DNA from 4 places in the Mycolicibacterium obuense genome. Region 1 is predicted to be linked to each of the others. Evidence: predicted binding sites of a transcription regulator. Region 1 holds the regulator's gene; each other region holds the start of a gene.

Region 1 (3,455 bases):
CTGAACGGCTCGGTGACGCCACTGCGTTTCACCACCGCCAGCACCGCGGTCTCCACCGTCGTGAACCGCCGACCACACTCGGGACACGAACGGCGCCGACGAATCGCCTGGCCCTCGTCTGTCTCCCGGGAATCGACCACCCGCGAATCAGGATGTCGGCAGAACGGACAGTGCACCACTGCTCCTTCACCGCACCGACGGACCGCTTCGAACGTCTTCGAGCGTACCTGCGGTAGCAGCGCGCAGCTCAGCACAGTGCCCATGGGCGCGTTCCAGACCGCAATGTCCACGATCGCCACCACGCTGCCTGTTCGCGAGCCTTGTTGCTGAGGTCAGGCGATCGGAGCGATCAGCGTCTGGCCGGCAGTCAGCGCGACCGTCTCGAGTTGGTTGAGCTCGCGGATCTTCGCCACCACGTCCGTCACCGGCGCGTGCGGCGCGACGCGCTGGGCGACCTCCTGCAACGACTCTCCCGTGTGCACCTGAACGACTGCCAACCGGCCAGGCACGTCTTCCTGAGGCCCGACGACGCCGCCCGCCTGGGCCACCAGACCCAGCCACAGCGTGATGGCGGCGGCGACGAGCGCGAGCAGCACCGTGGCCGCGGGGGTGATGGGACGGCGTCGGTGCGACGCCCGCGACACCAGGACGCCACTGCCGCGGTACTGCAGCGGCGCACCACCGGGACGCTGGCGGCGTCCCGGCCGGACCGGCCGGGCAGACCGGCCGACCGGTGCCGCCGAGGTGGCCGGCCCGATCCGCACGGGACGCGCGGTGCGGCGCGCGGGCTGACGGACATCGGCCTCATGGAGAACGGTCATCTGACTGCCTTTCGATCCGTGGATTCGCTCTTGTGTTCGAACAGTACTCGATCATGTGTTCGATGAATAGAACATGTGATCGAACTGTTGCGAACGCTAACCGAGGGCACCGACAAGTCGGTTCGGGCCGCCGACGACCCCGAGACAAGAGCAGACGCGAGGCCGACACACCTCGAACACATGTTTGATTACTCGTGTCTCGCGCGTTACATTCGTCGTCATGAGCGACGACAGCAGCGACACCACGTCCGGTCCGGAGTCCGCCAACCGACGTGACCGCGGGTCAGGTCTGACCGAGCGTCAGCGCACCATTCTCGAGGTCATCCGCTCCTCGGTGACCACCCGCGGCTACCCGCCGAGCATCCGAGAGATCGGCGACGCCGTCGGTCTGACGTCCACCTCGTCGGTGGCACACCAATTGCGCACGCTCGAACGCAAGGGCTACCTGCGTCGTGACCCGAACCGTCCCAGGGCCGTCGACGTGCGCGGCATCGACGACATGGCCGCCAATCCGGTTGTCGCGACCGAGGTCGCCGGCTCGGACTCCCTGCCGGAGCCCACCTTCGTGCCGGTGCTCGGGCGCATCGCGGCCGGTGGACCGATCCTCGCCGAGGAGGCCGTCGAGGACGTGTTCCCACTGCCCCGCGAGCTCGTCGGCGACGGGTCCCTCTTCCTGCTGAAGGTCGTGGGTGAGTCGATGGTCGACGCGGCGATCTGCGACGGCGACTGGGTCGTGGTGCGGCAGCAGAACGTCGCGGACAACGGTGACATCGTCGCCGCCATGATCGACGGCGAAGCCACCGTCAAGACGTTCAAGCGGACCAAGGGGCAGGTGTGGCTGATGCCCCACAACCCGGCTTTCGACCCCATCCCCGGCAACGACGCCGCCGTCCTGGGCAAGGTCGTGACGGTCATCCGCAAGATCTGAGCCGACACCGACGCGGTTCGTCAGCCTCCGCGGACGAACCCGTTGGTGCGGGCAATTTCCTCTGTCGCGAACCAGATTTCGGCCCGAGCCTCGTCGTAGTCGGCACTCCCGGGAGCCCAGTACAGGCCCGATCGAGTGTCGGCTTTGATCGGGTAACCGTCGGGAATCGCGTCCGGGTCGTCGTCGAGAGGCAGGTGCAGCGCGGTACCCATCGGGACGATGTCGTCGTCATCATCGATCCGGGCATGCCTGCCGGTGTCGAGGACGGCGTCCCGCTCGAATACCGGAGCGGCGAAGGGCGCCGCGGGCAGTGCCGACGTGATGCCCTCGCCATCCGAATCGAGACCATCCGAATCGAGTCCGTCCGAATCGAGACCGTCCGAATCGAGACCGTCCTCGTCGCTCGGCAGCCCCTCGCCCATCGGTTCCTCGGCAGCCAGCTCCTCGTCCGTATCGGGCTGCGCGAAATCGTGCTCGGGTGCGGACTGAACCCGGGTCGGCGCGGTGTCGATGGAGTCAGGGTCGTCCTGCTCGACGAACGGATCGTCAGCGTGCTCACCGGAGGCGGAGCGGTCAGCCGCGGAGTCGCTGAGCCCCCACAGATCGAGCCCGCTCGGCTCGTGGCCTTCGGCAGGGGTCGACGAGCGCTCGGCGGATGTCACCGATCCCAGACCCTCACGTGCATAGCGGTCCCCGAACAACGCGTCCTCGCCCACGTCCACCGGCTCGTGGCCGTAATCGTGCGCGTCGTGGTCTTCCTGCTGATGTGGGGCCGGGGCGAACAAGTCGTCGTCCTGATCACCGCGCCGGCGCCGGGCCACCACGAGCCCGACCACGGCGAGCACGAGCAGAACAGGGATGATCGCCAGCAGCCACCATGCCCAGTGCGTCCCGGACCCGGAGTCCGCGGCGCGGCCCTGCGCTGACGGCGGGGCCTGCGTCGCCTGCTGTCCGGGGACCTCCAGACCGGCCAGCTGAGAGGCCAGGTTCGCCGGTTCGGTGCTGAACCGCTTGCTGGCGGTGTCATAGGTGATCGCGCCACCGCTGAACTTCTGGGTGATCGCGTCACCGTTCTGCGTCTGATCGTCGACCGGGGCGCCGAGCTCGCCCGTGGCGCCGCCCAGCTTTTCCCACGCGGCGTTCATGGCACCACGGACGATGACCGCGCCGTAGTCGGGTGTCCAAAAGATCACCGGCTTGTCCGCGGCCGCGAAACTGCTCATCCTGCTCGCCGGGGCGACGCCGCCGTCCTTCTCGCCGCTGATCGGGAAGCCGAGGTCCCCCTCCGGGCCGCCCACGCTCTCGTACTTGGCCAGCACCTGGCCGGTCACGACGTTGGCGCCGGTAGCGGGGCTGTAGAAGATCTTGCCGTTGACGAAGTTCTGGCCCAGCCCGTCGGAGCCGATCTTGTACGGTTCACCGTCGCTGGCGCCCAACGGTCCCAGTGGCCCGCCGGCGGCCCGGCGGGCGGCGTTGATCGCAGCGACCGGGTCGTCCGGCACGGAGAGGTCGGAGAGCTGTCCGGCGAGATCGGCCGGGTCGGTGGTGAACGTCTTGGCACGTGAGTCGTAGGAGACCTGGCCCCCGGTGAACTTCTGCGTCACCACTGGACCGTCATAGGTCTCGTCTTCGGCGGGAACGCCGAGGACACCCGACGAGCCGCCGAGTTTGTCCCAGGCCGCGTTGATCGGCCCGCGGACCACGTG
Region 2 (3,455 bases), 660 kb from region 1:
CGCGTCAGGATCGCGGCCGTCACCCAGCAGATCTGCGCGCCACGCATCCTTCATCGCGTCGAGCAGCCGGGCGCGCACCGCCGTGTCGCGCACCCACACGAAGCGGACCGGCCGGGTGTGGTGCGGCGCCGGTGCGGTGAGCGCCTCTCCGACAGCAGCCTCGATCAACTCCGGCGGCACCGGCTCGGCACCGAAACTCCGCACCGACCGTCGCAGCAGCTGCGCCTGCGTGCGCCCGAGCGCAATGGCCTCCTCGGTGCCGAGCCAGAACAGGTCTTCCTCACCGGCGCGCACCAGGTTCCGCGCGGTCGACCCGTCGTCGCGCACCGTCAGCCCGCGCACCACCGCCACCGGCACCGCGGTCAGCTTCCCCTTCACCAAATCGGCGGCAGCGGCGATCTCGTCGGCGACCGCGATCTCGGTGACGATCAACTCGTTGCCGTGCTGATCGTGTTCGCCCGCATAGCCGTGCAACACCTCGAGCCCGGCGGCACCGATCGCGACGTCGGTCTGACCCGTGCGCCACGCCCTGCCCATCGTGTCGGTGACGACGACGCCGACGCGCACGCCGAGCCGCTCGTGCACAGCGGCGCGCAGCGCCGCCGCACTGCCGTCGGGATCGACGGGAAGCAGGGCGAGTTCGTGGGAGTCGACGTTCGACCCGTCGACGCCGGCGGCGGCCTGCACCAGCCCCAGCGCGTTCTCGGTGATCAGCGTGCGACCCTTGCGCGCCAGGACCCGCACCGCCTCACCGTCGATCAGCTTGCGGCGCAGCGTGTCTCGCAGCTCGGGATCGGCCGGCGCGTCGACCATGCGGCCCTCGCACTTGGACAGCACCTTGCTGGTGACGACCACCACGTCGTCGTCGCGCAGCCACGGCGCGGCGTCGGCGATCGCGGCCCCCAGGTCGTCACCGGGTCGGAACTCCGGAAGCCCAGGTACCGGTAGCACTTCCAGGCGCGCCGACGTGCCGTGGTCTCTCACAGCGCGATCCCGGCCAGATCCAGACCCGCACGCACCATCTCCGCGGTGACCGCGGGCTCACTCATGAGCAGGGGGGCCGTGTGCACTGTGACCCCGTCGATCACCGCATCGTCACCGGTGTGCACCAGCCAGCCGTCCAGGATGCCCGTCCCTGAGCGTGCGCCGTAGAGCGCCCCGACCGCCTCGGAGGTGCTGTCGACGCCGATCACCGACAGGCACGCATCGGCCATGCCGCGCAACGGCTTTCCCGCCACGATGGGGCTGTACCCGATCACCGGCGCCGACGTGGCGCGCAGTGCGGCCCGGATGCCGCCGATCTTCAGGATGGAGCCGATACTGACCACGGGGTTCGACGGCGCGATCAACACGACGTCGGCACCCTCGATCGCCTCGGTGACACCCGGTGCCGCGGTGGCGTTGTCGGCGCCGACGAACGCGAAGCTCTCGGTGGGCACCTGGGCGCGATACCGCACCCACCACTCCTGGAAGTGGACGGCCTTCTTCTCACCGTCCGCCGGATCGGTGATGACGACGTGGGTTTCACTGCGATCGTCGCTGGCCGGGAGCAGGCGGACGCCGGGGTTCCACCGCGCGCACAGCGCCTCGGTGATCTGGGAGAGGGGGTAGCCGGCCCGCAGCATCTGCGTGCGCACCAGGTGGGTGGCCAGATCGCGGTCGCCCAGGCCGAACCAATCGGGTTGCACGCCGTAGGCGGCGAGTTCCTCCTTGGCGTGCCAGGTTTCGTTGCGGTGGCCCCAGCCGCGCTCGGGGTCGATGCCGCCGCCGAGGGTGTACATGCAGGTGTCGAGATCGGGGCAGATGCGCACGCCGAACATCCATGCGTCGTCGCCCACATTGACCACAGCAGTCACATCATGCTCATCGGTATCGTGAGTGCCGAACTGCCCCAAGCCCAATAGATGTTGAACACCCAAAAGGAAGCGCGCGCCACCCACGCCGCCGACGAGAACAGTGACCTTCACACCGACCGAGACTAGGCGCACGCGAGTGCGGCCCGCCGCCCGGAGGTGCGCGAAGCCGGAACGTGACAGACACGCCACAGAACGACGCGCCGTAAACGAGTCACGGAATGGTATGAATTCCTGTTCCAGCGCTTGACCGCGACAGCTAACGCGTGTGTAATCACAGCAGTGTCATTCGCGGTTCTCCGGCCGGTTCCGGTGTCGCAGACCGAGATTCGATCACTTGTTCGAATTGGATGGCCACATAGAGAAAATGTGGGGCTGGCCTAAACGGATCTACGAGACCTGTGGAGGAGGGGAAAATGGCTTTTGAACAGGCCGATTTCGGCAACTCGGTACATTTCGACAGCAGCTTCCTCGGCTCGGTGGGAAGTGCACCGCACATCCAGACCGACCCGACGGCAGCAAGCGTCGGGGGACGCCCGCAACTGAGCGTGGTGCCCGAACCGATCGACGACGAGCTGGCTACCGACGAGGACCAGTGGCAAGAACGCGCCCTGTGCGCGCAGACCGACCCCGAGGCCTTCTTCCCGGAGAAGGGCGGCTCGACCCGCGAAGCCAAGCGCATCTGCCTTGGCTGCGAGGTCAAGAACGCCTGCCTCGAGTACGCGTTGGCCAACGATGAGCGCTTCGGCATCTGGGGTGGACTGTCCGAGCGGGAGCGCCGGCGCATCAAGCGCGGCATCATCTAGCCGGCTAGTCGTCGTCCATCGTCGGATCGATGACGGACGGCTCGACGCCCAGATAGGTGGCCACCTGCGCCACCAGAAGCTCATGCAGAAGGTCGGTCAGCTCGACGGTGTCCTTCGCCCGTCGCTCGATCGGCTTGCGGAACAACACAATTCGCGCTCTCGTTGAGTTGCCGCGAACATCCACCCCGGCAGGTATCAGCCGCGCCAGTGCAATCGGCCCGTCGGCCACGACCTCGGGCGGCCACTGCACACTGTCCGGATCCTTCGGAGCCAATCGAGGGATCTCGTCGACCGCGACGTCCAACGACGCCACCCGCTCCTGCCATCGCCGCTCGATCGGCTCGTACGCCTCGAGCACCGCCATGTCGAAACGCTCAGCTCGGCTGCGCCAGCCCGGAACGGTGGGCGGCAGCAGCGGTCCACGCATCCCGCGGCCACGCCGGGACCCTCGGTGGTTGCGCCCGGTCACGAAAAAGATCGTAACGGTTGGGCTTCGGGCCCCCCACGGCTCGCGTGTCCGCCTCGGCGCGGACCAACACAAGCGATAACCTTCCGTTCGTGAATGTTCCCCGTCGCTGCTGCCGTCCAGGCTGCCCGCACTACGCGGTCGCGACGCTCACGTTCGTCTACTCGGACTCGACCGCCGTCGTCGGCCCGCTGGCCACCGTGTCCGAGCCGCACTCCTGGGACCTGTGCGTCATGCACGCCGGGCGGATCACCGCCCCCCGCGGGTGGGAGCTGGTTCGCCACGCCGGCCCGCTGCCGTCGCACCCCGATGACGACGACCTGGTGGCGC
Region 3 (3,455 bases), 990 kb from region 1:
TTTGGGGCCATCGGCTCCCGTGCGCGCCATCACGACGTAGACGTCGGAGCTACCGGCCCCGGAGATGAACTGCTTGACCCCGTCGAGCACCCACCCGTCACCGTCGCGAACAGCCTTGGTGCGCAGGGCGGCCGCGTCGGAGCCGGCGCCCGGCTCGGTGAGGCAGTAGCTGGCGATCGCGTCCATCGACGCCAGCCGGGGCACCCACGTCTTGCGCTGTTCGGGTGAGCCGAAGGTGTCGATCATCCACGCGCACATGTTGTGGATGGACAGGAACGCGGCGACGGTCGGATCGGCAGTGGCGAGTTGTTCGAAGATGCGCACCGCGTTGATGCGCCGCAGGCCGCTGCCGCCCACGTCCTCGCGGCAGTAGATCGCGGCCATGCCCAGTTCCGCGGCTTCCCGCAGGACGTCGGTGGGGAAGTGATGCGTCTCGTCCCACTCCAACGCGTGGGGCGCCATCCGTTTCGTGGCGAACGCCGCTGCCGTCTCGGCGATCACGCGGTCGTCGTCGCCGAGGCTGAAGAAGTCCACGTCGTCACTTCATGGTCGGGATGACGAATTCGGCGCCATCCTTGATGCCCGACGGCCACCGCTCGGTGACGGTCTTGACCTTGGTGTAGAACTGGATCGACGCGGGGCCGTGCTGGTTGAGATCGCCGAAGCCGGACCGCTTCCAGCCGCCGAAGGTGTGGTAGGCCACCGGCACCGGGATCGGGACGTTCACGCCGACCATGCCGACCTGTACCCGCGAGACGAAGTCGCGCGCTGCGTCGCCGTCGCGGGTGAAGATTGCGACGCCGTTGCCGTACTCGTGCTTGCTCGGAAGGCTCAGTGCCTCCTCGTAGTCGTGGGCGCGGACGATGCACAGCACCGGGCCGAAGATTTCGTCGGTGTAGATGCTCATGTCGGTGGTGACGTGGTCGAAGAGCGTGGGACCGATGAAGTAGCCGTTCTCCAGGCTCTGGTCGTCAAAGGAGAGCTCGTCCGTCGTCCGTTCGCGACCGTCGACCACCAGGTCGGCACCGGCATCCACGCCCTGGGCGATGTAACTCTTCACCCGCTCGAGTGCGGCAGCGGTGACAAGCGGACCGTAATCGGCCTTCGGGTCCAGGCTGTGCCCGACGCGGAGCTGATTGACTCTCTCCACCAAGCGATTACGGAGCCGGTTCGCCGTCTCTTCGCCGACCGGGACCGCGACGCTGATCGCCATGCACCGCTCGCCCGCACTGCCGTAGCCGGCGCCGATCAACGCGTCGACGGCCTGATCGAGATCGGCGTCGGGCATGACGATCATGTGGTTCTTGGCGCCGCCGAAGCACTGGCTGCGCTTACCGTTGGCGGCGGCGGTGGAGTAGATGTACTGCGCGATGTCGGAGCTGCCGACGAAGCCGACGGCCTGGATGTCGGGGTGGGTGAGGATCGCGTCGACGGCCTCCTTGTCACCCTGCACCACCTGGAAGACGCCGGCGGGCAGACCCGCCTCGAGGAATAGTTCGGCGAGCCTCAGCGGAACGGACGGGTCACGCTCAGAAGGCTTGAGGATGAACGCGTTTCCGCATGCCAGCGCGGGTCCGGCCTTCCACAGCGGGATCATCGCGGGGAAGTTGAACGGCGTGATGCCGGCGACCACGCCGAGGGGCTGGCGGATCGAGTAGACGTCGATGCCGCCGCCGGCGCCTTCGGTGAACTCGCCCTTGAGCAGATGGGGGATGCCGATCGCGAACTCGATCACCTCGATGCCGCGCTGGATGTCGCCCTTGGAGTCGGCGACGGTCTTGCCGTGCTCGATGCTCAGGAGTTCGGCGAGTTCTTCGGTATTGGCGTTGACCAGCTCGATGAACTTCATCATGACGCGGGCCCGGCGCTGCGGGTTCCACGCCGCCCACTCCTTCTGCGCCTCGACGGCAGAGGCGACCGCGGTGTCCACGTCGGCCTTGCTGGCGAGCAGCACCTGAGCCTGGACCTCGCCCGTGCTCGGATTCAACACGTCTGCGGTCCGAGTGGATGCCAGCTCGCTGCGCTTACCGTCGATGAAGTGGGGAATTCGCTTGGTCATGAGGAGCCTTCCAGGAGCGACCGAGTGTAGATAGTTGGATATCCTAGTAATCCTCGCTGGGTGATGGCAAGAGGCGGGACTTGTCGGTATATCGAACTAGTGTTCGATGTATGGAGGTAGTCGCGGGTGCGGTGGAGGGGATGCGGGCTCAGCTCGCGATCCTGTCCGAGGCCTGCGACACGCTGACCCATCCTGAGCTGGTAGCCCTGCTGGCTGAGGTCACGACGGTGGTGCGGTCGGTTCCGGCGTTGGAGCATCAGATCCTGGCTCGGCTGACCACAGAGACGGAGCCGCGCCGGCTGGGGGAAGCGTCGTGGAAGAAGGTGTTGACGACAGCGCTGCGGGTCTCGGATAGAGAGGCGAAACGCCGACTCGCCGAAGCGGCCGCGTTGGGTCCGCGGCAAGCGTTGACCGGGGAGCCGTTGCAGCCGTTGTGGGAGGCGACTGCTGCGGCGCAAGCCGCCGGAGCGTTGGATGCTGAGCATGTCGCGGTGATCGCGACGTTCCACGACGGACTGCCGGTGTGGGTGGATGTCGATACCCGCGCTGCCGCCGACCGCCAACTCGCCCGCCTCGGCGCCGGGCTGACCCCGAATGAGTTGAAGAAGGCTGCGGATCGGTTGGCGGCGATGATCGACGCCGACGGCCCCGAACCCACCGACGCCGACCGGGCCCGCCGACGCGGCATCACGCTCGGCCAGCAACAGGCCGACGGGATGAGCCGCCTGTCCGGTTGGATCACCCCGGAAGCACGCGCCACTTACGAAGCCATCCAGGCCAAGCTTGCCGCCCCGGGCATGTGCAACCCCGACGACCAGACACCGTGTGTCGACGCAGAACCCGACGAGCAACAGCGCCGGGATGACACGCGCAGCGCTGCCCAGCGCAACCATGACGCGTGGCTGGCCGTCGGGCGGATGGCCTTGTGCTCAGGGGACTTGGGGTCGCACAACGGATTACCGGTCACGGTGATCGTGTCGACGACGCTGCAGGAGCTGGAGAAGTCCGCGGGGATGGCGGTCACCGGTGGTGGCTCTCTGTTGCCGGTGGCGGACCTCATCCGCATGGCCGGCCACGCCCATCACTATCTGGCGGTGTTCGATCGGCACACCAATGAGCCGCTGTACCTCGGCCGCACGAAACGGCTGGCCTCACCCGCGCAGCGGATCATGCTGCACTCTTCCGCGCGGGGCTGCACCAGACCCGGCTGCACGGTGCCGGGCTACTGGGCGCAGGTGCATCACGTGCAGGACTGGAAGGACGGCGGCGCCACCGACATCACCACCCTCACCCTCGCGTGTGGACCGGACAGAGAGCATGGAGGGGCGCCACTGTCGGCGGCGGTCTGACTCCGGCCCTGACTGACACCCTTAACGGGTTGTCCTGCGTGTTGATC
Region 4 (3,455 bases), 700 kb from region 1:
CGATTGTCGGGCCCACAGGCGAGGGTGAGGTTGGTGATGTCGGTGGCCCCGCCGGTTTTCCAGTCGTCGACGTGGTGGACCTGGGTCCAGTAGCCGGGCACCGTACAGCCGGGCCGAGTGCAGCCCCGCGCGGAGGAATGCAGCATGATTCTTTGTGCCGCCGACGCCAGCCGTCTCGTCCGGCCCAGATACAGCGGCTGACTGGTGTGGCGGTCGAACACCGCCAGATAGTGATGGGCATGGGTGGCCATCCGGATCAGATCGGCCATCGGCAAGAGGCTGCCGCCGCCGGTGACCGCCACCCCCGCATCCTTCTCCAACTCCTGCAGAGTTGTGGAGACGATCACGGTGACCGGTAATCCGTTGTGCGAGCCCAGGTCCCCGGAGCTCAGAGCCATCCGGCCGACGGCCAGCCACGCGTCGTGGTTGCGCTGGGCCGCACCACGGGTATCGCGACGCTGCTGTTCTAGGTCGGGTTCGGCGTCGACGCAGGGTGTCTCGTCGTCGGGGTTGCACATCCCCGGCGCCGCGAGCTTGGCCTGGATGGCTTCGTAAGTAGCGCGCGCTTCCGGGGTGATCCAGCCAGACAGGCGGCTCATCCCGTCAGCCTGCTGCTCACCCAGTCTGATCCCGCGCTTGCGGGCGCGATCGGCATCGGTGGGCTGGGGACCGTCTTGGTCGATCATCGCCGCCAACCGATCCGCCGATTTCTTGAGATCCTCCGGTGTCAGACCGGCACCGAGCGAGGCCAACTGGCGATCCGCGGCAGCGCGGGTGTCGACATCGACCCACATGGGCAGGTCCTTGTGGAACGTCGCGATCACCGCGACATGCTCGCCGTCCAGGGTGCCGGCGGCCTGCGCAGCGGCGGTCGCCTCCCAGACCGGCGCCAGCGGTTCCCCGGTCAGAGATTGCCGCGGACCCAGGTGCGCGGCATCAGCAAGTCGGCGCTTAGCGTCACGCTCCGACACGCGCAGCGCTGTCGTCAGCACCTTTTTCCACGACGCTTCTCCGAGCCGGCGCGGCTCCGTCTCCGTCGTGAGCCGCGCCAGGATCTGATGCTCCAGCGCCGGCACCGACCGCACCACCGTGGTCACCTCGGAAAGCAGCGAGACCAACTCCGGGTGGGTCAGCGTGTCGCAGGCGTCGTGCAGGATCGCGAGCTGAGCCCGCAACCCCTCCACCGCACCCGCGACCGCATCCACACATCGAACACTAGTTCGAGGGTCCGACAAACTGGCCCCGCCGCGTGACTAGAGGAACGCACGGTACGAACGAGGTCAAAGATTCTCCTGGGCAGGCTATTTCACCGCATGCGCTCGCCGAGACCTACGCCTCGGCCAGGCTCGGCCAGCTTCACGTCGGCCTCGAGCCCGTGGACCGTCCGGAGACAACAGGATTCGCCGATCGCTCCGATCCGCCGACGGGTCACGGTCGCAAGAACCACTTCTGCAGCCAGCGCTCCAGCGATGCCCCGTCGCCTGGCCCGCCGGCCGCGGCGAGATAACCGTCCGGCCGGACCAGCAGCCAGCCCGACGAAACGCCCCCACCGCCCACGCTCACGATCCCCTCCCAGTCCCGCGCGACGTCGACCACCGCGCCAGCGTCAGGACCGGCGAACAGCGTCAAGGCGCCGAGGTCGAGCGCGTCGTAGCGACCGTCGGTATCCGGCACGCGGTCACCCGCCCGCATCGCACCGAGATCGCCCGCTCCCAGCGCAAGCTCGCCGCCTCGGTAGCCGGCCGACAGCTGCCCGAACATCGACGCCGCCGCGTTCTGGACAGCGTCACGCGCCAGCGCCCGCGGCGCCATCCGGACACGCAGCGCATGCACCAGGGGATTGGTCGAGTTGAACACCCGAGTGCCGATCTCGGTGAAGCGCAACACCTTTCGGACCACCGGAAGACGCTCGGAGGAGTAGGTGTCGAGGAGATCGGGTCGCGCACGTCCGTCGAGCACCATCGCGAGTTTCCAACCGAGGTTGATCATGTCCTGGATGCCGAGGTTCATCCCCTGCCCGCCCGCCGGGCTGTGCACATGCGCAGCGTCACCGCCGAACAGCACCCTGCCCGAGCGCAGATTCGGCACCGCGCGGCTGTTGATCCGGAACTGCGAACTCCAGTTCAGCCCGTGCAGCCGCGCCGGCACCTCGACCGTGCGATCGAAGAGCTCCTGCATCTCGGCGACCGTCGGCGCGGTCCCGTGCGCCGCCAGTACGCCGGTGGGGTCGGTCGCCATCATGCGAAAGCGTCCGTGGCCCATGGGGAAAACAGCGACGAAACCGCTGCGCGCCAGGAAGATCGACACCTGATTTTCAGGCAGTGAGCCATCGATGTGCAGGTCGGCCAGCACGTAGTCGTGCGGCAAAGTGCGCCCCGGGAAGGGCACCCCCAGCGCTTTGCGGATCGAGCTGTGCGGCCCGTCGGCCGCGACCAGATACTGCGCCTCGATGCACTCGTCCTCACCTGCGGCGGAACGCACAGTCGCCGAGACAGACCGGGAGTCATCGCGTACCGACACGACGTCGACTCCGCGTTCCACCTTCACACCCTGGCGCCCGAGCTGTTCGGTCAGGAGGCGTTCGGTCTCCGACTGGGCGAGCATCAGGATGCCGTTGAACGCACTGGGCATTCGGCTCAGTTCGACGCGCGCCAGATCATGCCCATCGGCGTGCAGCGCCGCTGCGCGCACCGTGTTGCCGAGGGGCAGCATCTCCTCTCCGACGCCGCGGACCCGGAGCAACTCGAGTGTGCGTGCCTGCACAGCCAGGGCACGGGACTCCGGCGACGGATGTGACGCCCGGTCGACGATGCGGACGCCGACCCCGAGGCGCGACAGTTCGAGCGCCGCCGCCAGACCGGTGGGCCCGGCGCCGACGACGAGGACGGGAATGCGTGTCGGAGCGGTCATCGGAACTCCTCAGATAAGTCAACAACTGATGACTTTGACTGTAGGCCGATCCGGCACGATGTCAACAGATGATGACTTATTCGGTCGAGGACCTCGCCGCAGGCCACGGCGTATCGGCGACCAGACACAGCGCGCGGGTGATCGCGGCGATCTCGGACACCAGCACCCGAGCCGATCCCTCGACCGACTCGTGCCCCGGGACCGAGCGGCGCACCCGCTCGGCGGCGGCCGTCAGTTCCTCGGTGTCGACGCTCCACGGACCGGTGACCGTCACCGGTTCACCACACACCACCTCGACGAACTCATCGACCGCGCGCACGAACGGCCGGTGCGGTTGCGGGAACGCATCGACGGGCAGATTGTCCTCGAGCGTCGCGCACGAACTGGTGATCGAGTTCAATACCGCGCGATAGCACCGCAACCACCGACGCTGCTCGGCCGAGACCAGCCGGGCCGCGCCGGAGGCGGCCTCGAACGCCGCCCGAGCCCGAAACGTGCGCTCCCACGCTGCGGCGCGGACCTCTGTCGCACTGTCGATCTCGTGT

Evidence for each region. The regulator LexA, encoded in region 1, represses DNA repair genes until DNA is damaged. The targets are predictions, from matches to a motif close to CGAACANNTGTTCG.
Region 2: cofD (2-phospho-L-lactate transferase) is a predicted target of LexA. The motif match lies at 2,184-2,197, and genes of this name have one in related genera.
Region 3: ACZ50N_RS05725 (HNH endonuclease signature motif containing protein) is a predicted target of LexA. The motif match lies at 2,152-2,165, and genes of this name have one in related genera.
Region 4: ACZ50N_RS13600 (HNH endonuclease signature motif containing protein) is a predicted target of LexA. The motif match lies at 1,210-1,223, and genes of this name have one in related genera.

What each region holds. Positions count from the first base shown of each region.
Region 1 covers NZ_AP043663.1:2,167,637-2,171,091, reverse strand. Annotated here, with positions in the region: gene nrdR (transcriptional regulator NrdR) at 1-176, opposite strand, end outside; gene ACZ50N_RS10390 (LysM peptidoglycan-binding domain-containing protein) at 333-821, opposite strand; gene lexA (transcriptional repressor LexA) at 1,042-1,749, shown strand; gene ACZ50N_RS10380 (LGFP repeat-containing protein) at 1,770-3,455, opposite strand, start outside.
Region 2 covers NZ_AP043663.1:1,505,925-1,509,379, forward strand. Annotated here, with positions in the region: gene ACZ50N_RS07255 (coenzyme F420-0:L-glutamate ligase) at 1-984, opposite strand, end outside; gene cofD (2-phospho-L-lactate transferase) at 981-1,967, opposite strand; gene ACZ50N_RS07265 (WhiB family transcriptional regulator) at 2,396-2,659, shown strand; gene ACZ50N_RS07270 (metallopeptidase family protein) at 2,664-3,086, opposite strand; gene ACZ50N_RS07275 (DUF3499 domain-containing protein) at 3,218-3,455, shown strand, end outside.
Region 3 covers NZ_AP043663.1:1,181,127-1,184,581, forward strand. Annotated here, with positions in the region: gene ACZ50N_RS05715 (acyl-CoA dehydrogenase family protein) at 1-534, opposite strand, end outside; gene ACZ50N_RS05720 (CoA-acylating methylmalonate-semialdehyde dehydrogenase) at 539-2,059, opposite strand; gene ACZ50N_RS05725 (HNH endonuclease signature motif containing protein) at 2,170-3,408, shown strand.
Region 4 covers NZ_AP043663.1:2,869,971-2,873,425, forward strand. Annotated here, with positions in the region: gene ACZ50N_RS13600 (HNH endonuclease signature motif containing protein) at 1-1,205, opposite strand, end outside; gene ACZ50N_RS13605 (FAD-dependent monooxygenase) at 1,429-2,910, opposite strand; gene ACZ50N_RS13610 (FUSC family protein) at 2,987-3,455, opposite strand, start outside.